One region of the Desulfitobacterium hafniense DCB-2 genome, then DNA from elsewhere that is predicted to be linked to it. Evidence: riboswitches for the same ligand, from Rfam matches in the RefSeq annotation. Region 1 holds a riboswitch; the other holds the start of a gene.
The links. Region 1 has a riboswitch for FMN ahead of ribD (bifunctional diaminohydroxyphosphoribosylaminopyrimidine deaminase/5-amino-6-(5-phosphoribosylamino)uracil reductase RibD). Riboswitches for the same ligand answer to the same signal wherever they lie in the genome.
Positions count from the first base shown of each region.

Region 2: linked by a shared signal. The riboswitch ahead of DHAF_RS08280 (DMT family transporter) and the one ahead of ribD (bifunctional diaminohydroxyphosphoribosylaminopyrimidine deaminase/5-amino-6-(5-phosphoribosylamino)uracil reductase RibD) in region 1 are both predicted to bind FMN.

Region 1 covers NC_011830.1:3,005,769-3,021,243, forward strand. The annotation lists gene acsB (acetyl-CoA decarbonylase/synthase complex subunit alpha/beta) at 1-3, opposite strand, end outside; gene cooS (anaerobic carbon-monoxide dehydrogenase catalytic subunit) at 22-2,040, opposite strand; gene DHAF_RS14000 (ATP-binding protein) at 2,103-2,870, opposite strand; gene DHAF_RS14005 (hypothetical protein) at 3,253-3,441, opposite strand; gene DHAF_RS14010 (DegV family protein) at 3,590-4,444, opposite strand; gene DHAF_RS14015 (glycine betaine ABC transporter substrate-binding protein) at 4,702-5,655, opposite strand; gene DHAF_RS14020 (ABC transporter permease) at 5,673-6,329, opposite strand; gene DHAF_RS14025 (ABC transporter ATP-binding protein) at 6,319-7,458, opposite strand; tRNA gene DHAF_RS14030 (tRNA-Pro) at 7,746-7,822, shown strand; gene DHAF_RS14035 (RNA polymerase sigma factor) at 8,079-8,597, shown strand; gene DHAF_RS14040 (DUF4367 domain-containing protein) at 8,566-9,285, shown strand; gene DHAF_RS14045 (GNAT family N-acetyltransferase) at 9,452-10,009, shown strand; FMN riboswitch at 10,065-10,179, shown strand; gene ribD (bifunctional diaminohydroxyphosphoribosylaminopyrimidine deaminase/5-amino-6-(5-phosphoribosylamino)uracil reductase RibD) at 10,289-11,407, shown strand; gene DHAF_RS14055 (riboflavin synthase) at 11,463-12,107, shown strand; gene DHAF_RS14060 (bifunctional 3,4-dihydroxy-2-butanone-4-phosphate synthase/GTP cyclohydrolase II) at 12,135-13,343, shown strand; gene ribH (6,7-dimethyl-8-ribityllumazine synthase) at 13,410-13,874, shown strand; gene DHAF_RS14070 (sigma-70 family RNA polymerase sigma factor) at 14,013-14,633, shown strand; gene DHAF_RS14075 (putative signal transducing protein) at 14,717-14,980, opposite strand; gene clpB (ATP-dependent chaperone ClpB) at 15,069-15,475, opposite strand, start outside.
Region 2 covers NC_011830.1:1,767,271-1,782,745, reverse strand. The annotation lists gene vanS (vancomycin resistance histidine kinase VanS) at 147-1,292, opposite strand; gene vanR (VanR-ABDEGLN family response regulator transcription factor) at 1,270-1,968, opposite strand; gene vanI (D-alanine--(R)-lactate ligase VanI) at 2,166-3,191, opposite strand; gene vanW (glycopeptide resistance accessory protein VanW) at 3,205-4,035, opposite strand; gene DHAF_RS08290 (UDP-N-acetylmuramoyl-tripeptide--D-alanyl-D-alanine ligase) at 4,116-5,471, opposite strand; gene DHAF_RS08285 (D-Ala-D-Ala dipeptidase VanX-I) at 5,633-6,241, opposite strand; FMN riboswitch at 6,525-6,674, shown strand; gene DHAF_RS08280 (DMT family transporter) at 6,814-7,776, shown strand; gene DHAF_RS08275 (oxidoreductase) at 7,927-10,173, opposite strand; gene DHAF_RS08270 (FAD-binding protein) at 10,224-12,380, opposite strand; gene DHAF_RS08265 (MerR family transcriptional regulator) at 12,581-13,399, shown strand; gene DHAF_RS08260 (acyltransferase family protein) at 13,486-14,556, opposite strand; gene DHAF_RS08255 (AbrB/MazE/SpoVT family DNA-binding domain-containing protein) at 14,556-14,795, opposite strand; gene DHAF_RS08250 (ABC transporter permease) at 14,905-15,414, shown strand.

The sequences.
Region 1 (15,475 bases):
CATAATCACTTCCTCCTTTCCTTACCACCCTTGAGCAATGGCTGTATCAAATTTTTCAGCGGTTTGCTTATGAATCTTCAGCTTCCAGCTTCTGTATTCAAGGGCATTTAAGATCTTTTGTGCTGCAATCTTCTCATCCACTTCGAAAATAAAGTTGCCGCCGAAGACATCATGGGCAATTTGGGTTGCAATGCCATAGATGAGATCGCTGCCCTCCAGATAAGGCATGGTGCCTACATGAGTCGGAATGCCCATGGAGACGCAGTAGGAACCGATAGCTACCGCTTTTTCATGCATTGCTTCAGGTGCAGAGGCAGCAAAGGGAACCTTAGGTGTATCGACACCCAGTTCTTTGGCCATAGCTTGAACCAGATCCATACCGCGGCTGTTATCCACACAAGATCCGAGGTGGAATACCAAAGGTAATTTAGTGGACAATTGAGGATTAGCTTCTTCAAGCTGTCTGATAAAGCTCTTCAGGCCTTCTCCGGCATATTCTTCCACAGCTTCCGAATTCATTAGGCCCATCTTGGCAAAGGCTCCGGCCGAGCAGCCTGTGGCTACCACAAAGACATCATTCTTCACCAGTTCCTTGAGAATGGCGACATGGGATTCATCCTGCTGACGTTTCAGGTTGTTGCAGCCGGCCATCTGAACAACACCCTTGATCTGTCCACTCAGAATAGCATCGGTCAGAACAGAGAAGGGGCGCTCAGGATTGATCTTGCCGAAAATATCGGTCAAGGCTTCGATACTGAATCCTGCCACAAGGGAGTTGCGCGTCTTGGAGAGAGCGATCTTTTTAGGATCTCTTCTCTTGTAAGCTTCAATGGCTATTCTCACTAATTTTTTAGCGTCTTCCATGGCAGTTTCTGAATTAAACGCTAAATGTTGCGCACCGGGAACCTTCATAATGGCTTCCGTGGTGATCATCTTGGTATGGTAGCAATCGCACAATTGGGTGAGGGATGGATAAATACATTGAATGTCAACAACCATGGCATCAAGGACACCGGTCAAAATGGCCATTTCCTGAGAGGCGGATGATGTGGCCAGATAGACCCCTTCACGCATCAGGAGTTCGTTACCGGTACAACAGATACCGACGATATTGACCCCTTCTGCTCCTGCTTTTTGAGCTTCTGCCTTTAACTCACGGGCAGCCCCTACCACCATTTCGGAAAGAACAGGGTTATGTCCATGAACGGCGATGTTGACCATCTTCTCTTCAATAACTCCCAGGTTCGCTTCAGAAACAATGGGCTCCGGAATCCCAAACAAAACGTCACTGAGGTTGGTGCCGATATATTCCCCCACTAAGTCGGCGAGGGAGCCTTTTAAGCCACCGAAAATTATATTAACAGGATCGGCATCCACCCCTTGAGCGGTCTGCGCCATAAGTTCCGTTACAGTACCGTCAATATTGCGCGGCATAATATTCGTATTTAAAAACTTGTTATGACGCTGCTCAATCAGGAAAGAGTCAAGGAATGCTGCCGGACGATCTTTATATCTGCCGAAATCTTCATAAGCTAATTCGGTTACGTCACCAAGAATCTCCATATTATCTCTGTTTAAGGTCTCGATTCCCAGTTTTTCGGCTAGTTTATGAAGTTTTTCCGGGGACTTAATTTCATAGTCTTTAGTCTTTCCTTCCACAAGTTCATGGGCAGTGTGCAGCACATGTCTGGCATGCTCGGAGTGAGACGCTGCTCCTCCTGCGATCATACGAACAAGGTTTCTGGAGACAATGGTATAGGCGGTTGCACCGCAAATACCTCTGCTGGCCGGTCCATCCTCCGCTTTGACCCGGCAGGGTCCGGCAAGACAAATACGACAGCAGATACCTTTATACCCGAAGCCGCATTGGGGCTGCTGGGCAACAAAGCGATCAAATACTGTCTCAAGTTTGTTTTCCTGCGCAACTTTTAGCATCTCTATGGTGCCTGGATCTGTTGTGCGCAATGGATTTTTGGGTTCCACCACACGGGGCGCGTTGGAAGGCCGTGAGGTGTGTGTCAAATCCCGATATCTTGGCATTGTTTAACCTCCTCTTTTTGACCTGTAGATTTCCACCATGCAACTGTGCTCACCTTTAGGTTTTAGATGTCCCTCCCCTCCATTAGTTTTCTATAGACAGATTCTAATTGGGAACCTGGAGCACCCTTGGGAAAAGAAGAATTATCCGTATGAATAGACATATCGAGTAATTCCTCGCTAAAAGGAATCAAGCCGAGCAACTCATCTTCCGTAAATTGTGCTTTGAGAAAATCCTCGTCTTTGCTGGAGCGGATTTTGTTGCCGATGACGGAGACTTTAGGAATTCCCAATTCTTGGGCAAGCTTCTGAATGACCCGGACAGTATGAGCGCTCACTGTGCTGGCCTCTGTGACAATGACTAAAACATCAACTCCCTGGGCAGTTCCTCGGGTAAGCTGTTCGATGCCGGCACCCATATCCAAAATGACGGTATCCTGTTCAGAGAGAATTAAGGAGTTGACCAAAGCATGCAAAAAACTGTTCTCTTTGCAATAGCAGGCTGTACCTCCCCCTTTGACATTGCCCATGCGGAAAAAGCGGATGGGACCCACTTGAACGGAGTAATCATCCAAAATGTCATCCACTTGGGGGTTCAAGGGATAAAAGGCACCGCTTCCGCCCATGCGTTGTTCGATGAGTTCTTTCATATCAACAATGGGACGCAAACGGTTCAAAGCATCCTCTGCAATACCTAAGACTGTTCCTAAGCTGGCGTCCGGATCAGCATCAACAGCCAGGACTCTCATCCCCTGTTCGGACAGGTAATGGGCCAAATTAGCTGCAAATGTTGTCTTGCCGACCCCGCCTTTGCCTGAAATCGCAATCTTCATTGACTTCATCTCCTATTTCATCTACTTCTGTGCATAGTTTCACAATAATTTTTCCTACTACATGTTCCCACTATATGACTGTTGTTAATTTAAATATGATACAACAACTGTATAGAGTGTATTCTTCGTAATTTACTGAATTCCTTCAAAAATTCAGAAAATTTTATTAAATGGATTAGTTATTTTTTTAACAAATATTTTTAAATTGTGAAATAAAGCTCTAATGATTATAGTATTCCCTATATTTCCAATAACTCCTTCTCAAAATATAGAAATAATTAAAATTTAAATATTCAGAAATCCGCAATATATACAAAGTCTCAGCCCAAGGGCGGGCTGAGACTAATCACTGTCCATTCTAAAGTACGCAGAAAGCCATGGCTCAGGGATTTTCCGACGGCCCCCGCTGCTGTTCCGGTTCTAAAACATTGGTTGCCCATTCGATATCATCTAAAGATGTCAGAGGTATCTCCTCATCATAAAAATCACCGGATTGTGCAGGAGCAAAGGGTTCACAGGGTCTTGCCGGAGATTGAACCTGAAAAAACAAGCGGCGCGGGATTTTAAGCATGGGTTAACACCTCCACAAAAGGTTCCTGCCTCTATCTTCCCACCAATTATTCTGCCTATACTTGACTTAAAGTATTGGCAATATACAGTCAATTTCCATTCAATTCAATCAGTTCACCCTTGAGCATTGCCAACAACCTCATTCAAGATCAGTGCGGCCAGGGGTGAAAAACCAGCCCGACTGCCCCCGGGCCTACATGAGTAGCAATAACAGGACCTGCCTCAAAAATCCGGATATCCTGACCCTGGTATTTCTGGGACAGTTCTTCGGCTATGCTGACCGCTTCAGCTTCGGCGCCAACATGCATCACGGCAATCCGGTGGGGCTTTTGCGAAGCTAAGGCTCGTTCAAGCTCTTTATAAACTCTTTGCAAGGCCCGGTTTTTTGAACGAACTTTATCAAAGACATCAATAATACCTTCAGTATTAAAGTAGAGAATAGGCTTTATTTGCAGCAAGGTGCCGAAAAGGGCTGAAGCCCCCCCAATTCTCCCTCCCCGGTGCAGGTATTCCAATGTGTCGACAATGAAATAAAGCTCACAGAGGGGGCGCAATGTTTCCAGCTTTCCCAAAATCTCCTGAGCATTAAGCCCTTCCCTGGCCCAATCAGCAGCCGCCCAGGTCAGCAAACCTAATCCTAAAGCTGAAGAACCTGAATCAAAAATATGGATATGCGGGTTTTCCAGCAAATCTTTGGCCATAATGGCCGAGGCATAAGTACCGCTGATCTTTTCGGACAGATGAATACTTATAATCTCCTCATAGCCTTCAGCCAGCACTGCCTTGTAGACTTCTAAAAAGGCGCCTACCGAAGGCTGGGAGGTCGTTGAGGAACCGGAGAGCTGCTCCAGTTTACCAAAGAAATCTCTGTTGGTTAAATCGATTTCCGGAAAGGTTTCATCACCAATGTTCACATTCAGGGTGACGACACGAATATCATGTTCCTCAATTATATCGTTTGTTAAATATCCCGTGGAATCCATAATGATTGCGGTTTTTTTCAATGCTTCTCCCCCGCTCTTTATCTATTTTATTCGGAAACGTATCGCTCTTTTCCGCTGTCTGAATTTAAGTATATCGGAAAACGTACATCCTATCAACTCAAGCAGGAAGCAAGTAAGCAAATAATAACGGCATCACGAAGAGATGAGCCGTCAGCCTCGCCGAAAAAAAAGAGCGGATCCTGAGGATGGAAAGCAATCCAGTGCAAAGAAAACCCGGCAGCTCATTATCAAAGAATAAGCTGCCGGAACTTTTTAAATTATTCCTTTATTAACCCTGCGGATACCAGAAAGTCATGAGCGACAACATCTTCTTTCATGCCCTGGTCATCCACTTTAGCATTTAGTTCTTGCATGTCCGCCTCGTTGATTTGTCCGGCAAGTTTATTCAGAATCTCTTCCAGTTCCGGGTATTGGTCAAGGGTGTCCTGGCGAACTAAAGGCAGACAATCATAGGGTGGAAAGAATTCCCGGTCGTCCTCCAAAATGACCAAATCGAAGACTTTAATCTGGCCGTCGGTGGCATAAGCATCGACCACATCAACCTCACCCTCGACCAGAGAGCGGAACATGATGCCATGGTCCATACCTTTGACTTCCTTGAAGTTCATATTGTATGTGTCTTGAAGCCCCGGGTAGCCATCCGGCCGATCTTTGAATTCAAATTCACAGCCCAGAACCAACTGTTCCGATACTCCAACCAAATCGCTGTAGGTTTTCAGATTATATTTTTGCGCTGTCTCTTTAGTCACTGCCAGAGTATAAGTATTGTTGAAACCCAGCGACCCCAAAGCCTTTAGATTATCTTCAGCCGTTAACTCCAAGGTTTTGGCCATAGTTTCCTCCGATGTTCCGGTTGCTTCCTGATAATAGTTGGCTACAATAGTTCCGGTGTAATCAGGGTACATCTGGATGTCATTGTTCTCCAAAGCCGTCCAGGCTACATTGGAGCCGCCAAGATTAACTTTTCTGTCCACGGTTAGATCCGTATGTGCTTCCACCAGGTCAGCCATCATATGAGCAATAATAATGTTCTCCGTAAAGTTTTTCGAGCCGACTGTGATGCTTTCGCCACTCTTTGCCGCACTGCTGCTGCAGCCCACTAAAGCAAGCATCAACACACCAACCAAACTCCACATCATAAGGTTCTTTTTCATCATCATAGTCACCTTTCCTTTCTCTTCATACTCTTCGGTAGTTTGCGAAGTGTCCACTCCGCATCAAGTCCCCCCTACACCTTCAGCCCCCTTGGTGTGGTTGTTTTTTCCAGCCTGCCCAGCAGCCAATCAAGCAGCAGGGCCAATAACGCCGCCGGAAAAGCTCCAATCAGCACCAGGGCATCCAGGTTTCTGGATATACCAATAAAGATGAAATCCCCCAGACCGCCGGCACCGATAAAAGCCGCCAGGGTAGCTGTACCAACGTTAATGACGGTAGCGGTGCGGATCCCGGCCATCATGACACTCAGGGCAAGGGGCAGCTGGACTTTAGTAAGGATCTGCCAATCTGTCATCCCCATGCCTTTAGCCGCTTCGATGGTCGCTTTATCTACATCCTTAATACCGGTAAAGGTGTTGCGGATAATGGGCAACAAGGAGTACAGGAACAAGGCCGCCACCGCTGTTTTGATACCGATCCCGAAAAGAGGAATCATAAAACCCAGCAAAGCCAGACCTGGGATAGTCTGAAGAATACCGGCTACGCCCAGAACAGGCCCTTCCAAGGCTTTGACACGGGTAATCAGAATACCAAGGGGAACACCAATGGTAATGGCAATCAGCATGGAAATGAAGACCAACTCAATGTGCTGAAGCAAAGCCGCTGTTAAGTCAGGCCAACGCATTTCCAACTGAAGTATAATCTGGGTCCATAAAGACTCATTTCTCATCTGCACCCTCCCCTTCACCGGACCACTGGTTGGCAAAAAAACTTAACAGTGAACCGCGGGTCACTGCGCCGACAACTTTTTGCAGCTCATTGACCACGGGTATAATGCCATAGGCAGCCGTGTTGATCATTTGCAGGGCATCCTTGGCTGTAGCTGTATTGGCGAGAACCCTGTCCACCGGTTGGACGATTTCGGCTAAAGTCTGAATCATTTCTTTTTTAGCATGCAATTCATAGCTGGGTATAATCCCCAACAACTTTCCTTTTTCATCGCAGACAATCAAGGTATCGGTCTTGCGCTGACGCATAAAGCTGATGGCGACAACCGGCGTCTTGGAGGGGAGAATGATGGCCGGGTTGTCACGCATGATATCGGTAATGGGAATATAATCCGGGTTTTGGTAGATTCTGTTCTTGCCAATAAATTCCTCAACAAAGCCATGGGCAGGATTGCTCAGCAATTGGTCGGGGGTGTCCAGCTGCAACAGCTCGCCATCCCGTAAAACAGCGATACGATCGCCAAGCTTGAGGGCTTCATCCATGTCATGGGTAACAAAAACAATGGTTTTATGCATTTCCGACTGAATGCGCAGCAATTCATCCTGAAGCTGCTCCCGGGTCATGGGATCCAGTGCCCCAAAAGGCTCATCCATGAGAATAATATCGGGATTGGCTGCCAGGGCCCTGGCCACCCCCACCCGCTGCTGCTGCCCACCGGAAAGCTCCCGGGGATAGCGTTTGGCAAATACTCCGGCGTCCAGCCCCACTACATCCATCAGATAAGCAACGCGTTCTTTGAGCTTCGACTCCGGCCATTTTTTCAGCCTCGGTATCAGGGCTATGTTATTTTCAATGGTATAGTGCGGAAACAAACCTACCTGCTGAATGACATAGCCGATATTGCGGCGGAGAGGCACCGGGTCAATGCTGTCGATATCCTGCCCGTCAATGGTGATTTTTCCCCCTGTATGAGGAATCAGGCGGTTAATCATTTTCATCGTCGTTGTCTTTCCGCAGCCGCTGGGGCCGATGAGTACCATCAGTTCGCCGCTGTTTATCTCGAAATTAAGTGATTTCACGGCTTCGGTACCATCATCGTATTTTTTACTGACATTTTCGAATTTGATCATATACGCTCAAACCTCCTCCTAGAAAATTTTAACATGATCAAGGGCAGATGACAACTTATAAAACTCTAGTAAGTTGTCATCTGCCCTTGATTCGTTCTCTTTTTCATATACCACGCCCCGTAAAAAACCCCCCGGACCATTGTCCGAAGGAGTATCAAATACGGTATTATTCTTTATTAAATGCATGATGTCTACGAAAATTTTATTAACATTTAATTTAGCGCTTAGCTTTGATAACCTTGACAGCTTGTGAGCATTTTGTTATATTATAAAGCGTTCGGTAAAAACGGGGTGTGGCTCAGTTTGGTAGAGCGCTGCGTTCGGGACGCAGAGGCCGCAGGTTCAAATCCTGTCACCCCGACCACTACATAGGCGAATAGAGAGTCCTTCGGGGCTCTTTTTTCTTTACGAGTTTAGATTACTTACAACACGAGATATTGATTACGGATAAACCTATAGGATTACATATTGCCCGCGATTGGATTATTAAATGTTTTTAATTGCGGAATAGTATGGATTAGTATTATCAGTCGATTCGACGCTTTTGGGGGGAATTTTCAAAAAATATATGTCACCAAACGCCCCTTCAATTCGTGTTAGTGGTGTAAGGAGGTGAGAGCATGAACCGCATATCCCGATCAGCGGAAGAAATCGAGAGCGTTATCAGAGAGTACAGCGATATGCTCTACAGAATCTGTTTGGTAATGCTTGGCTCACAGCAGAATGCTGAAGATGCTCTGCAGGATATTTTTGTGAAATATATTTCAAAGGCACCGGTTTTCACCGGGGCGGAACATCAGAAAGCCTGGCTGATCCGCGTGGCTGCAAATGTCTGCAAAGACATGCGCAGGTTTAATTTCCGTCATAAGCACATGAACATTGAGAGATTGTCGGAGTTCTGCAAATCTGAGGAAGACTCAGGTATATTGGAGGCAGTCTTCTCGCTGCCCGCACAGTACAGAATGGTTTTGTTTCTGCATTATGTCGAAGGCTATGATGTGGGCAGTATCGCGCATATGGCAGATATTTCGCCTGCAGCGGTGAAAAAACGTCTTCAGCGCGGCAGGGAAAAATTAAAGCTCAAATACACAGAGGAGGATTTCGGATATGAAAAAACACCAGTTAAGACAAGCATTTAGCGGCATACATATCACAGCTGAACTACAGCAGCGCCTGATTGAGAATTGCACCCGTTCAGCGGCTGCGGAAGCCAAAGCCAAAGCTTATCGGCTCCCCAGAAGATGGCTCGCTCTGGCAGCGTCACTGACCCTATTTGTGGCATGTTTCTCTCAAACCACATATGGAAGTTCGTTCTATGAGAAATTTGTCGGCGTGGTTTTGGGCGGGCACACATACTACTTAACCGGCCCGGTTCCGGCGAATGATGTTCCTGATCCCAGCTTAATGAAGGACTCAAGCGAAGAAAACCACACCGACAGCCGCCGCCCCGGGTTCACTGACTTGGCCGAAGCGCAAGCGTATCTCGACTTTGAACTGAAACTCCCTACCTACCTTCCCGAAGGCTATCAGCTTGACAGGATCAGCCTGTATACCACCAATAACGATGCCATCAGCGGAGAGTATGCCGACATTTTCTTTACCAAAGGCAAGCGGCTTATCTATCTCCAGACAAGGCTCATGAACGAAAAAACAAGCTTTGCAACGGAACTGGGCAATATGAAGCTGACCGAAATCAATGGATACAGTGCGCTGCAGGGAAGAAAGAATTTAGATGTTGATATCAATGGCGTGATGTATATGTTCAGCGCATCGAAAGCCGATGTAGGCGCCGATGAACTGATAAAGATGGTGGAATCAATCGACTGATTTCAGCGAATCTAAATTTCCACTACGAATGGCCACCGAATGTTCATAGGGCAAATCAGGCTGACATAGCGTCAGCCTATTTTTGTTGCGATACGCAAGGAATACCGGATATGGTATAATTTAAACATAACGACACTATCCTATCAATATCACGGGAGGCAAAGCCATGTTGCAGGGAAAAAAGACCTTTCTCCGTCCGCTGGAGCTTGATGATATCCCCATTTTTTATCAATGGTATAACAACCAAAACCTTAATTATTGGGCGAATGCCGCCTGGCCTTTGAGCACAATGCTTAGCGAAGAGGAAATCGAAGAACGCTTTTTCACCCCCCAGAAAGACGGCAGCCGCTATCTCATTCTCAATGAAGAGCAAAAGCCCATCGGAACCGTAGGCTATCGGGATGTCAATCTCCCCGCCCGCTCGGCGGTACTGTTCATCGTTATTGGTGAAAGCGATTATTGGAACCGTGGCTATGGCACGGACGCTTTGAAAGTGTTGATCGACTATCTTTTCTATCAGTGGAATTTTCATCGCCTGAGCCTCGATTTATGGGACGGGAATCTGCGTGCTTTAAAAGCCTATGAGAAACTGGGTTTTAAGGTTGAAGGCAGATTAAGGCAGGCGCGCTTTGTCTTAGGTGAGTATCGCGATGGGATCCTCATGGGCTTGCTGCGGGATGAATATCTGGAGCACCATCCCCCTCATCCTCCTCAAGGGATCTAAATTTTCTTAAAGGGTTGAATTCATCAATAAGTTAGAGTATTATATATAAGTAATTGAATACCTCTGGGGATTGGTGAAATTCCATACCGGCGGTCAAGCCCGCGAGCCATTATGGCAGATCTGGTGTAATTCCAGAGCCGACAGTAAAGTCTGGATGAGAAGAGGAAATTAAAGTGCTGATGCGCTTTTTATTTGCTATGGTTTTTAGGCCCCAGAGAATGAACTCTGGGGTTTTTTATAGTGTTTTTATGGGAAACTAAGCAAAACTAACTCAAAGAGATGGGAAACGGCGGCGATCACATGGAACTTGACAATCATTACATGTCCCGGGCCCTGGAATTGGCAGCCTTGGCTATGGGCAGAACCAGTCCCAATCCCCTGGTGGGATGTGTCATCGTTAAGGATGGCGCTATTGTCGGTGAAGGATATCATCAGAAAGCCGGCACTCCCCATGCCGAAGTTCACGCTCTGCAGGCAGCCGGAGAACATGCCCGGGGAGCCACAGCCTATGTTACTTTAGAGCCTTGTTCTCATTTCGGGAAAACCCCTCCCTGTGCCGACGCACTGATTAAAGCCGGAATCCAACGCGTTGTCGTGGCTATGGTGGATCCCAATCCCTTAGTGGGCGGACAAGGGATCACCCGCTTGCGGGCAGCCGGCATTCAGGTTGATGTGGGGCTTAAAGAAAAGGAAGCCAGGACCTTAAACAAGGGCTTTCTAAAGGCCATGCAGACCGGCCTTCCCTTTGTCCTCTACAAATCGGCTTTAACCCTTGATGGTAAAATAGCGACGGAGTCAGGTGACTCCAAATGGGTTACCAATGAAGCCTCCCGTGCCTATGTCCACCGGCTGCGCGATCACTTCGATGTGATTATGGTGGGCAGTGAAACCGTGCGCCAGGATAATCCTGCTTTGAATTGCCGGATTGACGAAGGCCGTGATCCGGTGCGCTTGATCGTGGATGGAACATTGCAAATTCCTCTGCAGGCCGCCGTACTTGCTTCCTCCTGTACCGCCCCCTGTCTCATCGCCACCACGGCCTCCGCTCCTTTGGATAAGCTGAAGGCCTTGCGGGCTCTGGAGAATGTAGAGGTTTGGCAGTATGATTCCCCCCGTTATGTTCCTTTAAAAGACCTGCTGGGAGATTTAGTCAAACGGGGTTGGAACTCTGTATTGCTGGAGGGCGGCGGCGGGCTGGCCGGCTCCCTGCTCCGCGAGCAGCTTATCGATGAGGTGGAGTTTATCTATGCGCCCAAGCTCATCGGAGGCAAAGGTCCTTCCCCCCTGACCGGACTTGAGCTTCCTTTGATGGCACAGGCGATTCCTTTAGAATTTCTGGAGATCGACGGAGGAACCGGGGATCTCCGGGTACGGGCCAAAGTAAATTATGCCGATTAAGTAGTCATCCGATTAAGCAGTCATCCGATTAAACAGTCAAAAGAGGTGAGTGAACATGTTTACCGGTATCATCGAAGAGTTAGGCAAGGTAACGGATCTGAAGGTTCTGCCCGATTCCGCTCAATTGACCCTGGAAGGAACTAAAGTGCTTGAAAGCACCCAAATCGGGGACAGCATCGCTGTCAACGGCATCTGCCTCACGGTGGTGAAAATGCAGGGAAATTTATTTACCGTGGATGTCATGGCCGAAACTTTACATAAAACCAACCTCAAGGAATGCAGCCGGGGAACGCAGGTCAACCTGGAGCGGGCTCTGCAGCTCTCCACCCGATTGGGCGGCCATCTGGTAAGCGGTCATGTGGACGGAGTGGGCACCATTCAAAAGATCACCCCGGTGGGAATTGCCCGGGTCTTTACCATCAAAGCCACTCCGGAACTTTTAAACTATGTCTTGCCCAAAGGCTCCATCGCCATTGACGGCATTTCTCTTACCGTGGTGGAGCTCCTTCCTCAGGCTTTTACCGTATCCCTGATCCCCCATACCCGCCAAGAAACTACCTTAGGCTTTAAAGGCGTGGGCGATGTGGTTAATCTGGAAACCGACCTGATCGGAAAGTATGTGGCACGGTTCATGGAGAAAAAAGAAGCCCCCCGAAAGGATTTATCCATGAGTTTCTTAGCCGAAAACGGCTTTATCTAGATTAGATTTTAGACAGGAGTGATCAACATGGAATTTCGCTTTAATACGATTGAAGAAGCCATCGAAGACATCCGCCAAGGCAAAATTATTGTCGTCGTGGATGACGAGGAAAGAGAAAACGAAGGGGATCTGCTGATGGCCGCAGAGAAAGCAACCCCTGAGGCGATCAATTTTATGGCCACCCATGGCCGGGGTTTAATCTGTGTCCCCATGACCGCCGAGCGCATTCAAGCCTTAAATCTTGAACCCATGGTAACCCACAATACGGATCCCCATGGAACCGCCTTTACCGTGAGTGTGGATGGCTGCGACTGCACTACGGGAATCTCCGCTTTTGAGCGGGCCAATACGGTAAAAGTCCTCCTTGATCCTCACAGCCGCCCCGAGAATCTCCGCCGTCCCGGACATATCTTCCCTCTCAAAGCCCGGGAAGGAGGGGTCCTGGTCCGCGCCGGTCATACAGAAGGCGCCGTTGATCTTGCCCGCTTGGCAGGCTTTCAACCGGCAGGGGTCATTTGCGAAATCTTGAAAGACGACGGCACCATGGCAAGGGTTCCCGACCTCATGGAATTCGTTAAAAAACACGATCTCAAAATGGTTACCATTAAAGATCTCATTCATTTCCGACGCCAAAAAGAAAAATTAGTGGAACGGGTGGTCGGTATTGAACTCCCTACAGACTTTGGGGACTTCAAAGCAGTGGGCTATCGGAGTTTATTGGATGGACAAGAGCATATTGCCCTGGTCAAGGGGGATGTGGACGATGGTGAGCCGGTGCTGGTAAGGGTCCACTCAGAATGCCTGACCGGAGATGTTTTTCATTCCCGCCGCTGTGACTGCGGCGAGCAGCTTTCTGCCGCTCTGGAAAGCATTCAAAAAGAAGGCCGGGGAGTCTTGCTCTATATGCGCCAGGAAGGCCGGGGCATTGGGCTGCTCAATAAGTTGAAGGCCTATAAATTGCAGGAAGAAGGCAAAGATACTGTGGAAGCTAATCTTGCCTTGGGTTTCCCTGCCGACCTCAGGGATTACGGCGTAGGAGCTCAGATTCTGGTGGACTTAGGCATCCGCAAGGTACGGCTGATGACCAATAACCCCCGCAAAATCGTCGGTTTGGAAGGCTATGGCCTGGAGATTCAGGAGCGCGTTTCCATGGAAATGCCGGTTAAGCCTGAAAACCAGCATTATCTCCACACCAAGAAAATTAAATTGGGTCATTACCTGCCCGGCGTTCGTTAGTATTTAGAAAATGCTTACACTTTAAGCATACTTGTGATTCACGATGATTAGAAAGGATGAAGAACTATGATGACTTATGAAGGTAAACTGATTGCTGAAGGATTAAAATTCGGGATTGTCGCCGCTCGTTTCAACGAATTTATCACCAACAAACTGGTGGGAGGCGCCCTTGACGCCCTCCTCCGTCATGGTGTTGCGGAAAGCGATATTGAAATCGCCTGGGTTCCCGGAGCCTTTGAAATCCCTTTAGTTGCCCAAAAGATGGCCGAAACCAAAAAATACGATGCCATTATCTGCCTGGGAGCCGTTATTCGCGGTGCCACACCCCATTTTGACTTTGTCAGTGCCGAGGTGAGCAAAGGGGTGGCCCATGTCGGTTTAGAAACCAAACTGCCCGTTGTTTTCGGCGTCTTAACCACAGATACCATCGAACAAGCCATTGAACGGGCCGGAACAAAAGCCGGCAACAAAGGCTTCGATTCTGCCATCACCGCCATTGAAACCGTTAATCTGTTAAAAATGATTCAATAAATAAAACCTTCGATAAATAAAAACCTTTGATAATTCGGGATAAAATTGGATAGTTGTCCATAATATGTGCCTTGTCAAAGCAGGTTTATTTTCTTAGACTAAAGACTGAGTCTATATCTTTGATAAGGAGATGTGCGCATGACTTCATCTAATACCCTTTTGGCAGACATCGATACTCAGCTTGAAGCCGCGCGCTCTGGCAATCAGGATTCCTTGAACTGGCTTATTCAATATTATGAACCGGAAATCCGCAAAATTGCCTATAAGTATTTTCTCAATCGAGCCGAATATGATGACTTGCTCCAGGAAGGCCGGATTGCCATATACAAAGCCATCGTATCCTACGATCCCAGCTCTGAGATTCCTTTCCTGCATTTTCTCCGCATGGTGATTAAGCGCAAGCTCATTGACAGCTTACGCGCTCATAACCGGCAGAAACACCTCAATCTCAATGAAGCTTATTCCTTGAATAATGTTTTAGCTGACGATAAGACCGATTCCTTTATCAGCTTTGTGGCCACCCATGATGATCCTGAGAAAAAGGTGATCGCATCAGACGAAACCCGCCTTTTTTTACAGGGACTTATGAACGGTTTTTCGGAATTAGAGCTCAAAGTGTTTCGCTATCATTACCTTATCGGCATGAAGCAGCGGGAAATCACCCAATACCTTGGTGTAAGTTCTAAGTCTTTGGATAATACCATCCAAAGAATACGGCGTAAAGTGATCGCCTATCGCGACCGCGAAGCAGTCGGTTGATAAATCCAGATCATTAAGAAATCCCCGGAAATGAACCAACGAACATTTCCGGGGATTTCTTCTTGCTTTATTGCTTATTTTATTCAGCGATCACATTCAACATCGGGGTCCGGGGCTTCATCCGGAGCATTTTCCGCTCCCTCGGCAGCAAGAATCTCCTTGGCATGCTTAAGACAATCCTCAGGCACATAGATCTCGACCCCATTAACAATACCATAGGCCGCCTTCAGATTTCCCAGCCCAGGATAGGCCTTTTGAGCGGGAATATGCCCCTGCTCAAGCAGACCGATCACGATATCCGCTTCTACTTCCGTCGTGACATTGGTCAGAAAAACCCACCTGTTCATTCTTTCTTAACTCCCTTTTGCCAATACTATCTGCCACAACATGGTGCCAACTCTAGTTTATAGTGTTCCCGGGCAGGATGCAAGCACCTTATTCCGACTTTTTAAACAGAAGCTGGCCCTGAGGATCAAGGTCGACCAGGACATGATCCCCTTCGTGAAGGATTCCCTGCAGGATTTTCATGGCCAAAGGATTTTGGAGGTTTTGCTGGATCACCCTTTTCAGGGGTCTTGCTCCATAGATCGGATCATAACCTTGTTGAATGATTTTATTTAAGGCTCCCTGGGAGAGCTCCAGAGTCATTTTGCGGGGAGCCAGATAATCACGCAGCTTGTTGATCTGTATCTGCACGATGGAACCAATATGCTCCTGACCAAGAGGGTGGAAAACGATGATTTCATCCAACCGGTTCAAAAACTCCGGCCGGAAATGCAGCCTGAGTTCCTCGGTAACCCGGGAACGCAACACTTCCTGGGCCGCTCCTGAGGCCGTCAATT
Region 2 (15,475 bases), 1.2 Mb from region 1:
TCTTTTCTTAAGCTGTCATACACTGCCAACGCGTCGGTAATATTGTACTGCTCGGACATATAAAACAGCTCCTCATTCTGTACTTAACCACAGAACAAGGAGCTATAGGACTTCCAGCTTATGGACTTCTTAAGGTTTTCTTATTGTTATAATGGAATTTTTACTGTAAATGTCGTATTTTCCGGGTTGCTTTCCACAGAGATCGTGCCGTCGTGAGCCTTGACAATTTCTTGGGCAATAGCTAAACCCAGTCCTGCTCCGCCGGTGTTTGTGGAACGTGCGGAATCTAAGCGGTAAAATTTCTCAAAAATAGTTTCCAGCTTTTTCTGCGGGATGGGGTCTCCCTGATTCGTAAACGTTATCACCATAGTCTTGTCCTGCTGCCCGGCAGCAATGTCAATGACGCTGTTTTCATAGCTGTAAGCGATGGCGTTTTTCAGAATGTTATTGAATACACGGGCCAGTTTGTCGGCATCTCCCCATAGAGTGAGGCCGTCAGGCACATTGACGGACACCTGCTTGGCCTGGGGAGCCAGCATGGGATAGAATTCATCGGCCAGCTGCTGGAGCATGAACTGTAAATTGATTTTTTCTTTATTCAAGACAATCGTTTGCAAATTAAATCTGGTGATCTCAAAAAACTCATTGATCAATTCTTCTAATCGATAAGCCTTTTCCAAGGTAATACCCACATATTTTGCCTTTTGTTCCGGAGGCATATCAGGTGCTTCATCGAGAAGACTTAAGTAGCCGATTACGGAGGTCAGAGGTGTCTTGATATCATGAGCCAAATAAACGACTAAATCATTTTTGCGCTGCTCGGCCTCCAGGGCGGCTTTCTTTTGTTTTTCCAGATTGTTTTTGATCTGATTCAGCTTATTTTCCATAAAATCCAATTCCGGTGATAAGGCTATTTCAGCGGCGGATTCCTCAACAAGTTTATCCATTCCGGCACTGACTTCATCAAAATATTTAGTAAACCAGGAAGTCGATAAGTTAAGCAAAATAACTACGAAGACAAGAATCACAATAAAGGTAATAATTTCTATATTACTGTAAAATACAGACCGATAAATTAATACCGCAACGTTTTCGCGCAAATCAAACGCAGTCATTAAAAAGCGGACTATGCTATCGCCCACACTGAAGTTTTTTTGAATGACAAAACGCAGGAAGATAACTGTTGCAGCCGTGGCAAAAACAATCAAGAGCATGCGAAGAAATAATTCCCTTTTTAACTTTGTATAATCATTCCTTCTTTTATCCCGCTCACTTTTCAATTTTATAGCCAACCCCCCATACCGTTTTGATATATTTAGGATGTTCCGTGCTGTCCTGCATTTTTTCCCTTAAATGCCGGATATGAACCATGACCGTATTATTGCTGTTGGTAAAATATTTGTCTCCCCATACCTCATTGAACAATTCTTCCGAACTGACTACCCGGCCGCGGTTGGAGCAAAGGACCCAAAGAATGGAAAACTCCGTAGGCGTGAGGGATAGTTTTTTTTCATTCAAGGTACATTCATGGGTATTCATGTCTAAGACCAAGCCGGAAAAGGCAATCACGTGTTCCTCTTGGTTTGGCTCTGAAGAATTATATTTGGTAAATCTCCGCAGCTGCGCCTTGACGCGGGCAATCAGCTCCAAGGGGCGGAACGGCTTGGTGATATAGTCGTCCGCGCCTAAGGTCAGCCCGGTAATCTTATCGATTTCCTCTTCCTTGGCTGTCAGCATGATCACCGGAAAATTATGCTTTTCCCGGATTTGCCGACAGATTGAAAAACCGTCTACATCAGGGAGCATGACATCCAAAATGGCCAGATCCAGCTTTTCCTTGGCAATACAGTCAAGGGCATCCTTGCCGTTATAAAATTTAAAGAGATTATAGTTCTCATTTTTCAGATAAACTTCCACCAAATCGGCAATAGCTTGTTCATCATCAACAATCAAAATATTGGCAGCCAAAAGCGTCAACTTCTTTCTTTTAAGTATATAACCCCATATTATTATACCGCAAAGCCAAAAATCCATTTTGCAGCTTTTTGCTTATGAAAATCTTAAGATTTTCTGAATATCACCATACCGATAAGGGACAGCCCACCCTATCGGCAAACTGTCCCTTTGGCAATTTTCTTGTCCTGCTCAATCAGGTGATGGGGAAATTAAAAGGCCAACGAGACAAGCCGGTCGATCACTTCGGCAAAGGGCAAGCCTGCGGCCGCCATCATTCTCGGAAAACGGCTGTATGAGGTCATGCCGGGCAAAGTATTCACCTCGTTGAGGATTACTGTTCCATCTTCTTTCAGAAACATATCCACCCGCGCCAGTCCCCTGCAGCCCAAAGCGCGATAGATGGCTTTTGCCGTCTCCTGAACCCGCGAGCGCGCCTCTGGGGAAATGTCGGCGGGAACGATTAGTGTTGAGTTTTCGGAACCCTTTTCCGGCTCATTCTCCTGATGGATTCTGAAAAAGCCATGAGACAGACAGATCTGATCGACCTCACCGGCCATCAAATCCAGATCGTTTCCAAATATCGCACAGCCTACCTCGCTGCCGACGACAGCCTCTTCAATCAGCACCTTCGAGTCATACTGTCTGGCGATTTCCACCGCACTCAGCAATTCTTCTTGGCGGCATACCTTAGTGACGCCGAAGGATGAACCCGAACGGGCCGGCTTGACATAAACGGGATAAGCAAGCCGTTCGGCGTCAATAGTCTCCTTCGCAGTGACCGTCCGGAACTTTGGCGTGGCAATTCCTGCCTTTCCAGCGACGATATAAGCCAGGGATTTGTCCATGCACAGAGCCGAACTCGGGATATCGCAGCCCACATAGGGGATGCCGGAAAGCTCCAACAAACCCTGTATCGCGCCATCCTCGCCAAATTTGCCATGCAGAACGGGAAACACCAGATCCAAGGGGATCCTTTGGTATTGCCCCTGCTCCAGAACAAGCAATCCCTGGACGCTTCTGTCCGGTGACAGGATAGCCGGACGGCAACTGCCCTTTTCCCAATTGGCCTCAGGGTAGTGACAAAGCTGCCAAACCCCATCTTTCGTAATCCCGATATAGAAGGGTTCATACTTTTCGAGATCCAGGTTTTTGGCCACCTCCCCAGCAGATTTAACGGAGACGGGATGTTCTTCGGAACAGCCTCCGAAGATAATTGCGATTTTCAACTTACTCATAAGCTTTCTCCTTTCAAATTTCCTTTTCCTCTGCGATAGCAGTTCCTTCCGGAAGCGGATACCCGATTTCAAATACATCCGTATAAAGCATATTTTCGGAAATAACTTGCTTGGATTTGTTGTCGATCACCTGCCGGCAAACGGAAACCCGCTCAAATATTTTTCCCTCTTTTTGGAGAAAGCGCTTATCACGATTAACAACCTCGTAACTATACCCTTTAGCCTGATCCATAAAAATACGGCCATAGATGTAAGGCCCATCAATGGATAGTTCAATTTGGAAGGTAAGATTGGTATCGTTTTTGACCTTTAAATCCAACCACCCTTCGTGGATTGTCGCGTCCACACCATCCGGTTCATCCTCATCGGGAGAAGGAAAATCTTTAATCTCATGAGCATGCCGTTCGACAATCGTGAGGGGAGTATGCAGAAAGAGCCAAAACAGCAAATTGCTGAGATGACACAAACCGCCTCCCGGAACCGTAACCAATTCGTCATTGACCACGCATAGACCGTCCTTATACCGCTCATTTTTCTCGGCATATCTCACCCGCTGCCAAAATGAAAATGTTTCGCCAGGGCGGATCAATAGGCCATTGACGGGCTCCGCAGCAAGGCGCAGATTAAACACCTTGTTCTCCTGGTATTTTATATCCATGCCGGTATTTTCATTGAGAAGCTTCGACTTGGTTTCATAAATGCAAAAAGGCAAAAACTCTGGAGCCTTTGCTTTGGCATAGTGGTTCCGGTCAAGGTACATCTTGGTATAGAAGCATAATTTCCGTTGTATCCTGCGGACCGGCAGCAGGAATGGGAATAACTGAGTCAATCTTTTTCTTTTCATGTCGAGACCCCTTTCAGGAATATGGTTTCACCACCCTACCGCCGTTTTAAGTACAGCTGGAAAGCCCGGTTAACGGGAAGCTAAAGCAGGGCGCGGACGATCTCCTCCGTATGCATGCCGCGGGAGCCTTTGACCAGAACTGCGTCACCGGGAGACAGAAAGGATTTCAACTCCTCAGCGGCCTGATAGTTATTGTCCAAAACGCGGCAGTCGATCCCGGCCCGGACGGAGCGGGCACCCTCGGCCACGGCTTTCGCCTCCTGACCGACGGTGAGTAAAATATCCACTCCGTTTTCCGCAGCGCAGACGCCGACTTCAAAATGCGCCTGCCGGGAATACTCCCCCAGTTCCAGCATATCCGCCAGCACGGCTACTCTGCGGCCGGCCCGGAACCCCGCAAGAACACTCAGGCTGCTTTTGGCCGCGCCGGGACTGGAGTTGTAGGAATCATCAATGACGGCAACCTCATTGACATGGTAAATCTGCTGGCGCATGGCCAGGGGGCGGTAATCCCTGAGTGCGGCGGCGGCCCGTTTCAGAGGCACGCCCAGCCGCTCCGCCACGGCCAGAGCGGCCAGGGCATCCAGAACATGGTGCATTCCCAGTACCGGCAGGGTCACCTCCACGCTCTCGCTCCCCGGAGCAAGGCAGCGGAAAGCGGTGGTTTCCTCTTGAACCGTAATCCCCTCCGCGCGAAAATCACACCAAGGCAACCTGCCATAAAAAACGGTCTCATACCCTGTCTTGCCGCGGAGTCCGGCCAGCATCGGATCGTCCCCGTTTAAAAACAGAACGGAACCCTGAGTGAACCGGTCGGTGATGTGCAGCTTCTCCCGCAGGATGTTCCCCTGGGTTTTGAGCTGGCCGATGTGAGTAATGCCGAGGTTGGTCATGACGGCGTACTTCGGCTCGGCGACCTGAGCCAGGCGCGCCATTTCGCCGAAATCGCTTATCCCCATCTCCACCACCGCCGCTTCGTGTTCCCAGGAAAACTGAAACATCATCAGGGGCAGTCCGATCTGGCTGTTATGGTTTCCTCCCGTCTTCATCACCTTGTATCCTGCGGAAAGTGCCAGTGCGGTCATTTCTTTCGTCGTCGTCTTCCCGGCGCTCCCTGTGATCCCGACGACAGGGATGGAAAATCTCTGCCGATAGGCGGCGGCAATCTGCTGGAGCGCCAGCTGAGTCGAATCCACCGCGATCCAGGCTTCTTCCGCCTCCATCCGCATATGCTCCTGGGTCAGTGCCGCGGCTGCACCCGAGGCGAATGCGGCGTGCAGAAAGGTGTGGGCGTCCGCCTTTTCGCCTTTGAGGGGGACAAACAGGGAACCGTCGGTCACTTTCCGGCTGTCGGTCACCACCGAGGTCACCATCGTATCCGGGTCCCCGCAGAGTAATTTTCCGCCGCAGGCGGCAACGATTTCGCGTACTGTCATTTCCATTGCAAAAAGCACCTCACAGCTCTCGTCGTCAAGATTGCTATTTCCGGTTTTGCACTAGCGGAACAGCATGTTTTACACTGTATGTATTCCGCCAGGTCTTATGCTCACTTCCGCCGGCATTCCCAGATGCCGCCGCACGCTGAGCTCCGGCTCAGCTAGGCGATGAGAAAATCAAAGTAAGTGTTGGGATAAGGTTCGTGTTTCAGGCTGTAATGCCACCACTCGCAAGCGTAGGAAACAAAACCGCTGGCCTCCATGATCGAACAAAGATATTGACGGTTTCTCGCTTCGGCTTGGCTGATTCCATGTGCGCCATGATGTGAGACTGAATCCATCAAATCAAAATCACCGCCCATGGGCACAAGTGTTCCGGAAGCTAAATGATAAAGGGTTAAATCAATGGCGCTGCCCCGGCTGTGGCCCGACTTGGCAGCCACATATCCTTTTTCGATGATCTCGGATCGGTCAATATTCGGATAGTGTTTCTGTTTCGTCCGGCCATCTTCCGGCTGTTTAGACCAGCGCAGAAAGCAATCTACGGCGCATTGAGGGCGGTAACCATCCCAAAGAAGCAAGCCAAAGCCCAAGGATGCGGCGTTTTCCCGTGCTTTTTCCAAGGCCGCGCACAACGCTCTCGTACCGACAATTCGATTGGCTGCATAGCCGTCCACCGGTTTGCCGGTAAAATTATCCCAGGTGGCGTATTTAGCATCCCAACGTATTCCTGATACCAACTCGTCCACAAAGACAAAATCACTTTTCATGGTCTTTCTCCTTTCAACGACACGATTCATCCTTTCATATTGACATTTTTCTTTGCTTTTATCCGAGACCCCCTTCCAGGAATATAAAAACCTGTCCGATTCGACATTTTCATCTTAGCGAAATCAGGCAGGCGATGTTGGAATTTTAACTTATGGATTTCTTAAGATTTCCTTATTTCCATATCCGGAGATTCAGATTAAGGAGAAAATCACCCTATCTTAAGGGTTTATTAAGGCATCTACCACTGAAGTCAACAATGTGCTATACTCTTTTTAGATGAATACGAACCTTCGAGGTAGGGTGAAATTCCCGACCGGCGGTAATGATTGCCCGTGCAATTCAGCCCGCAACTCAGTGTAGCGCCAGTGCTGCACCGACTGACTTGGTGAGACTCCAAGGCCGACGGTATAGTCCGGATGGGAGAAGGTACAAACCAGCTTAGGCCAAGTGGCCTTATGTTTGTTATGTTTGTATGTTTATGCCTCGAGGAACACCATTTCCTCGAGGCATTTTTGTTCTTTCTGATCTGAGGGTTTTATTCTCTACACATTTACTATTGGGGGATTTATCAATGCAACAATCAAAGCAAGCATCCAATCGGAGTATCTGGCTCATCGCACTGGGGGCGGCCATGTGGGGCCTGGACGGGGTCTTCATCGTATCCTTATTGCAACATGTGTCATCTTCACAAATCGTCTGGTTAGAGCACCTGTTACTGTTCTTATTTGCCGCACCTGTGCTCATCTGGAAGCGTCAGGAGCTGAAACAACTCAATGGCGGAGACTGGCTGGCTGTCTTATTTATCGGCTGGGGCGGCTCAGCTTTGGCCTCCATTCTGTTCACCGCCGGATTTACTTATGGCAATCCCAATGTGGTCCTTCTCCTGCAGAAAGTTCAGCCCATTTTTGTTATTCTTCTCGCCTCCTGGATGCTTAAGGAACGGATGAGAAAAGATTTCTATGCCCTGTTTGTTGTGGCCCTGATCGGCGCCTACCTGCTTACTTTCGGCCTGCACCTGCCAACTTCCGGAGTCAGCTTGGCACAGCTGCTCGGTTCCTTATGTGCCATCGGAGCAGCCGCCCTCTGGGGTGGATCCACCGTCATGGGCAAGCGTTTGATCGGAAAATTATCCTTCACCACCTTGACTGCCCTGAGATTTGCTGTCGCGCTGCCGCTCTTAACCATCATTGTCCTGGTACAGCAGCCCAACTGGGCCGACCTCGGTCAAAGTCTCCATCTGGCTCCGGTCTGGGCCAACCTGTTGTACCAGACCCTGGTGCCCAGCCTTTTAAGCCTCTTGCTCTATTACCGCGGCCTGAACGGCGTCCGGGCTTCCCATGCCACCATTGCCGAACTGGCTTTCCCGGCCACCGGCCTGCTTGTAAACTGGCTGATCCTCCACCAAACCATCGATTTAGGGCAATGGCTGGGCTTTGCCATCGTCTGGCTGGTGGTGCTGCAGTTATCGCGGATGCCTAATGACCCTAAGTCTGCGGTGAAAACTTCCGAAAGAGCCAACCTGGCCGGTTTATAGCACTTTATGCCTTATACCTTATGCCGAAGCCTGAGCTAAACAAATACCATTTCTTTAAGGACACAAAGACTGCCGCCTAAGCCTTGATGGGCTTTGGCGGCAGTCTTTAGTTTCTAAATTACTTGTAAAGCGGAGCGCCCACTGGCTTAACTACACAGCCCGGCCCACATCGTTTCCGGCCCGGATCGCCAAAGCGATATTATAAGGCTCATGGCAGTCCCCAATGGCGTATTTCTCCTTCACCCCAATACCCTCAAGCAAAGACTTGTTGGGCAGCAAGTCGGCGGCATTGATGATCGAGTCGGCGGGGATCACGGTTTCCACTCCGTAATCCGAGGCAATGGTAATCTTGCCGTCGCCGATTTCCTTGATCGTGGCTCCCGGATAGGCTTTGACACCCAGAGCATAGAGGGCTGTCGTCATAAAACGCTGGGCATGATGAGACTGTTGCTTATCCAGATCCTCGTTGGGATTCGGTGTCACAATAGTGACCTTCTTCTTGCGCACCGTCAGCCATAAAGCGGCATCGAAGGCCTGAGCATTGGAACCGAATACCACCACGTTTTCGCCGGTGTTGTTGCCCATGAACCGGTCATAGTCGATAATCGGTACATTGCCGCCGCTTACGCCCACCTCCCCCGGCAAAGAGCCGGTGGCAAGGATTACGGCATCGGGGGCTTCGCCGGCGATCAGGGCGGCGTCCACTTCCTTGCTCAAAACGACGGTCACGCCGGTAACCTCCAACTGCCTGGCCAGGTAATCCTTAAGGTCGCCGAGGTTTTCGTGAGGTCCTTTGACCATGCCGGCAAAAGTGAGCTTGCCGCCGAGGGCACCGGTCTTTTCATAGAGGGTGACTTTGTGGCCGCGGGCGGCGGCGATGCGGGCGGCTTCCATACCGGCAGGACCGCCGCCGATGACCATAACCTTCTTCGCCGCTGCAGCCGGTTGAAGCTCATAAGTCTTCGGACCTTTGTCGGTCATTACCCGTTGCGTCAGGGCGTTAACACGGCAATACCCCATCTCACGGTTCATCTCGTTGGAGCCGATGTGGCAGTGGAGGCAGCGGGTGCAGGGGGCGATTTCGTCGCCGCGTCCCTCCTTCAGTTTGTTGACGTATTCAGTATCAACGGTAAGGGGGCGGTTCATAAGATAGAAGTCGACTTTGCCCTCGGCCAGTGCCTTCTCAAAGTAATCCGGGGCATGGGCCGGATCCATGTAGGTGACGGTGCCGCAAGGGATCTTAAGCGCTTCTTTGTAACGCCCGACAATATCGATCAGCATGCCGGCGCCGCTGTGGTTGGCGATCAGCTGGCCTTGCCAATGCCTGGAGAAATCCCACTGGGTGCCGTATCCGGTGGCGCCCTCAATCCCGTTTAAGATAAAGTAAAGGTCGCTGCCGAATTGACAAGGGTGATTGTCGAGGGGGCCTAAGCGCAGGTGCATGGCATCGCAGCCGGCGGCCTCGATCAACCTGGCCAGGCCGATGCCCTCTTCAATCGTCGTTACTTTATTGTGGGGCGCAGTCACCGCATTGTCTAACGTCGCCAGGGTGGCGTTGTTGGTAAGGTTGTCGTTTTCCTCAATGCAGTCGATCAAGACTTGAACGACAAAGTCGCTGCCGCAGGCTTGTTTGATTTTTTGGATGCATTCGGTCACGAAGCGCGCCCGGTTTTCCAGACTGCCTGGGCCGTATTCATCCGTGCGGGCGTTGTGGAAACGGGAAAGGAAATGCTCGCCCAGGTTAAAGCCGGCGGCGTTGATCTCGAACGCGGCAAAGCCCATTTGCTTGATCTGCTGAGCAGTGTTCACATAGCGGGCCTGGAACGCAGCAATGTCTTCTTTCGTCATGTCGTTAACCGGCTTCAGCGGAAACCCGTACGTCTGATAACCCAGCTTGGCGCCGTATTTGCCGCACTCGGCGACGAGCTTCCTGCCGAATTCCAGCGCTGCCCCAGATGCCGGGCTGCCGTCGGAAGGCGGCTCCAGCGCGGCGACCATTTCCACCCAGATCAGCTCAACGCCGCCCTTGGCAAACTGTACGTAGTACTGGAGGAGCTCATCGGTAAGCCCGGCGAGGTAAGTGGCCGATCCGGCGGCGGACTTGACCATGCGGTGGCTGAGGTTGAGGGGGCCGATCTGCAGAGGCGAAAACAGGGTCTTGAAGTCGGTAGTGTTTTGACGGTAGTCGTAATCCTGCGGATTAAGATAGGCCGCCGCGATCAGTTCACCTGCAGCTGCCGCTCCGGCCGCGCCTCCTGGGGCACCTTCCGCGGGGCTGCCGGAGCCGGAACCGCTGCCTGCCGGCGCGGCGGGCGAGCACCCGCTAAGTCCCGCTCCCGCGGCAACCACCCCGGCCGCTCCGACACCTTTGAGAAATTGACGTCTTGATAAACTCATAACTCCTTCTCCCTTCTAAGATGGCTTCTCCCACGCCGATAGATTTGAAATTATTTGCCCATAGCGTACTTAGCCGCGTTGGCACCGGCCAGCCGGCCGGAGGTTAACGCCCAGCTTTGGGCCTGACCGCCGTATGGGGTGTAAGGAACATCACTGGAGAACAGAACACCCATGGAGTCCTGGCCCACGGCGTAGAGATTCCCGATGGGAGAACCGTCGGCCCGCAGCACGTTCATGGCGTCGTCCACGTTCAAGCCGCCGCAGGTAGCATAGGCGTAGCCTGAGCAGATCACTGCGTAGTAGGGTCCCTGAGCGCCGTTCAGGCTATCCTTAAGAGTCGCTGCGTCGCAGCCGATGGCTTTGGCCAGATCCTCGGCGCTTTCAGCAGTGAGGACGTTCTTATAGCCGGCTCCCACCTTGAGGATTTCATCGATATTGGCGATGGGCTTGCCTGCCTCCACGGTTCCACCCTGATCCATGAACATGGACTTATTGACCTTGGCCAGGCCTTTGGTCTTGATCGCCTCGATCTGAGCAGCAGTGTAGATATTATAGTACCGGTATTGAGGGGCCAGGCAGATCTCCTCTCTCGTGTTCCACAGCTTCCCGTTCCCATCCACAGCCAGAGCGTCAGTGGCGATAGCCAGAGAGGTGAGGACCTGCTTGCCGTCGGCATCCAGATCGTTGTTCTTGATAAGATTGGCCACCTGGTTGATGTGCACCATAGGGGGAATATCGGGATTCATAAGCGCACCGCCGGCAGAGAGGCCGAGCTTGATGCCGTCGCCGTCGTCCACCGTCATGGCGACAGTGTTGGCCGGGCCGTCCAGGTATTCCTTCATCATGTCAGCATTGCCAATAAAGCCGCCGGTGGCCAGAATGACGGTCTTGCCATAGATCTCATAAATGGTGCCGTCGTGGTAGACGGCTTTCACCCCGGCCACCTTGTCGCCGTCCATCAGCAGTTCCTGAGCAGTGAGCTCCAGCATATATTCGGCGGCAGGGTTCTGAGCCTGGGCCTTTTTGACCGCGTTTTCGAACATATAGGTCTTGTTGGTGCCGAAACGGTTCTTGGTTTCACCGCCATAGTAGCACCAAATCTTCCAGTCAGGGTAGGGGCTGAGGATAAAGCTGCTCATGGGGGAGAACTGGAATCCCCAGTCCTTGATCATCCAATCCAGGGTCTCACCAGACTCGTCGATGGCCATACGGATCATCTCCGGCTTGGCGTCGGCGCCGCAATAGTCCTTCCAGGCCTTGTAAAGGGCGTCGGCGTCGATGTACTCTTTGCCGCCGAACTCCTCATCCATCTTAACCTGGGAGTTTGCGGCCATGGGACCGCTGGTGGTGGCGCTCTGTCCGCCCAGCTTAGCCGTGGTCTCAATGCCGAAAACCTTGGCCCCCGCCTGGGCAGCGGACAGGAAGGAGGTGATGCCGGAGCCGCCCATGCCTACGATAATGACATCGTAGCCCTCCTTTTTCACAATCTTGGTGGACCTAGCTACCTCGCCATACCACTCAGAGCTCCTACCGCCGGCGGCCTCAATGGCCTGCTCCACGCAGCCGCGCACACCATTGGAGGAGAGGGTGGCTCCACTGATGCCGTCCACCGCCAGAGATTGGGCCTCCAGGATCCGGGGAATATAATTGTCAAGAACGGTATAGAAAATCTCGCCGGTGTAAGTCTCTTGCTCCTCCACGATGTTGATGTCCGTGATGGTATTATCCTTGAACGTCACATCCGCCTTAATCATTCCGGTCCAGCTGAAGCCGGGAGCCTGACCGCTGTAAGTACCGTCGGCTACAGGGGTCTTCTGGTCGGTATCCTCCCCTTTGGCCTGGGCCACGCAGTTCGCGGCGGCGGTCAGGACCGCTTTGCTTGTGTAGCTGGCGCCGCTTATGCCGTCGATGTCGGCAGACTGCGCCTCCATGAGCATTCCGGGAAACCCTTCGATGGCTTTGCCGCCGACGGCGGGAGTCTCGTCAGCTCCCTCAATCTTCACGTCGGTGATGGCATTAGCATCAAAGGTCATGGTGACGGAGACCTTGCCACCGAATCCCGCTGCCTGGGCAGTATAGGTGCCAGGGGTATAAATTCCTGCTTTCGTTCCTGTTTTAACTCCGGAGCCGGAGCAGCCGGTCAGTACCAGACTCAGTGCCAGCAGGCAGAGCAAGAGTGTGCCGCAATGCTTTTTCATTCCTTTCATTCTCCCTTTCCTTCCTTTCTTCTCCTTGCCGACTTGTTAATCGGAACTTTATAAAAAAGATACATTAATCATAAACTTGGGGGTTACACCGGAGTCAACACTATTTGTGAAAGTATTTTTATTTAATTGTACTTTTTTTAACAATATTGTATGATTGAAAGTGTATACCCCTTAGATTCTTAAGCAAGGAGAGAACAGTCATGAAATATCGTATAGGCGAATTTTCTAAGCTGCTGGGGGTTACAGTGGATACGCTGAAACATTACGAATCATTGCAAATCATCGAACCGCTTAAGGATGAGAAAAACAATTATCGTTACTTTGACGACTATGATGCCAGAACCATTATTAAGAGCAGAACTCTGAGAAGCCTGAACTTGCCTTTAGACGATGTGGCAAAACTCATGGCAAGTGATTCGACAACAGATGTTGTTGAGATAATGGAAGAATCAAAACAGGCCTTAAAGGAGCAAATTCATAAAAACACCCTGCTTCTGAATAAAATGACAGAAGTTCAGGATGAAATAATCGCGATTAACTCATCGCTGCATAAATTTAAAATTAAATCCCTGCCTGGGCTGTATCGCCTGCAGCATACAGATAAAGATCATTTGTTAAAAAATAGTTCCATCGAAAATGCCGTCAGCAGCTGGATGAATGCTTTACCCTATACATTTTCTTGTTTCCGAATTAAGACGGAAGAATTTTTATCCGGACTGGAGATTTATGACTATGACTGGGGACAGGCTATTTGGGAAAATGAATTAGAATATGTTGATCTGAAAATTACTGAGGATATTGAATATATACCCCCACAGACTTACTTATCTACGGTATTATCCAGCACGAATCGTGAATATTTCCTAAGTAATTCAAGAGCCTTGATCATGAATCAGATCAATGAACAGCCCTATGCCATTATGGGAGACATTGTCGGCAAGTTGATCTTTACGTCGATAAAAAATGGGCGGCGCATCTCCTATATTGAAATATACATCCCTGTTCAGGGAGAACTTTAGATTCTCATTGAATCCCCCCTTATAATAGGAAAAACAACTAAGGCATCAGAACTTTTTAGGTTCCGATGCCTTTTGTCAACGATTCCTCATTTCCCCAATAAAAGATAGCGGATGACCGGTATTCTGCTAACGATTTCATAGAAAAGTATGGGTGCGGCGAAAGTGAACGGCAGCAGAATCAGATAAACCGCCGCCATGGGCAGCTCGGTATAAGTCGTGAGCCAATACGCCGCCGTGACCAGAAGAGGATAATGGAACACATAAAGCGCGAAACTGCGTTTTTGCAGATACTTCGTTAAGGAATTGCTGAAATCAAGCCATCTCTGCGCACATCCCAGAATAGCGAGAATCATCATCCAAAGGTATAGGTTCGTGAGCGGGTGCTGCAGGCAGGCGTCGGACGCATAGTTCTGGCCGAAAAAATACAAAACTTCAGCGACCCCCAACCCGACGGCAATGATGGAGAACAGGACAGCATGTTGCTTAAGCTTTGCCAAAACGGTGTCATGGGAAAATACATAGTAGCCGAGCAGGAACATCAGCCAATAAATCCCGTTGCGGAAGACAACGACAACAGGCAGATTGAGCACAAAGGAAGAACCCCATACCGGCAGGAAGAGCAAAACCATCAGCGGCAGGCTGGCCTTCCCCGCCAATGTCCAAAGTCTGTCCCGGCGATCAAGCTTACGAATCAGCAGCAGAAGCATGGAAATCACAAACAGCTCCAACAAAAACCACAGCGGTCCTATATTCAGAGTATACACCAGATATTTTACAAAACCCGGAACCGCCTGCCCGCCGAACATATCCACATAATGGGCGGTAACCCACCCGTTGAGCCAGCCCAGTAAAAACGCGCCGCCCAAATATGGGACGATCAGTTTGTGCACCCTTTCCCGGGCGAATTGCCCGGCGCTGCGTGTCTGCAGGGAATACCTGGCGCTGATGCCGGCAACCACAAACAACAGGCACATAAACCAGGGGTAAAGAAAATAACAGATGCTGTCCAGCGCCGGAATTCCCTGTATAGGAATATTGCTGACAACCCCCGCGCTGTTAAAAATATAAACCACATGATACATGAGTACAAGTACAATTGTCGCGGAACGGATATTATCAAAGTACTTTTTCCTTGGCGGAGCGATATTACCGGACATTATTCCTCCTCCTCCCTTCCGTCGTTCTCCGGAGGCCTGTTCTGGGAGAAGATCGCCTTTGCCAGTTGGGCAAACATATCCTTCGGGGGGATGGCAATACCCTGCTTTTCATCGGCTAAAACAATCAGTGTGTCACCCGGCTTGATATTAAAAATCTCTCTCGCTTCCTTGGGAATAACAAATTGTCCTTTTTCGCCCACCTTGACAGTCCAGGCATATTTTCCTTCGGGAGAAGCCATAGAATTATCTCACATCCTTATAGTATAATTTGTGTCTTGAGTATGAAAAGTATGAATGGTATCCTTATTATAAATCGATTATCTTGCGCAGTCAAGGTATCCGCAACGCTTGCTGTTTTTTTCGGGCATGCTGATTGCCAAAGACAAAACCAGCTCATTTATGCTGCGCTTATTTACCTCCCCCTTAACCTCAAGTCATTTTATCTTCGGGTATACCCTTCCTCTGTTCCCTATGGCCGTGTTGCAGATTGCCGTATGCTTTGCGGTGGCCTTTATTCTTGGGTTGGCTATTAATATAAATGCCTTGCTCACCATTGTGGTGTTGATTCTGGCAGCAGTTTTATTTATTGCCATCGGTCTGTTATGCGGAGCATTATTAGCCAATTTAACTGCGTGGCTTTCCGACATTTGGTTTGATCTCGATTTGGTCGGTGGTGCATTTAAAAGCATTGCCGAGGCTCTGCCATTCGTTCATGCTGTTGAAGCGGGAAGAGCCGCGCTTGCCGGAGATTATTCAGCCATATTCCCGGACTTATGGTGGGTCATCTGTTATGCCGCTGTGATTATGGCGATTGCCATATTGGTCTTTACAAATAAAATGAACAGTGACACCACCTAAAAATAGGACGTCCTCTAAAATTCCCGATGTCATCCAGGAATCAGATAAAAAACAAGGCCAA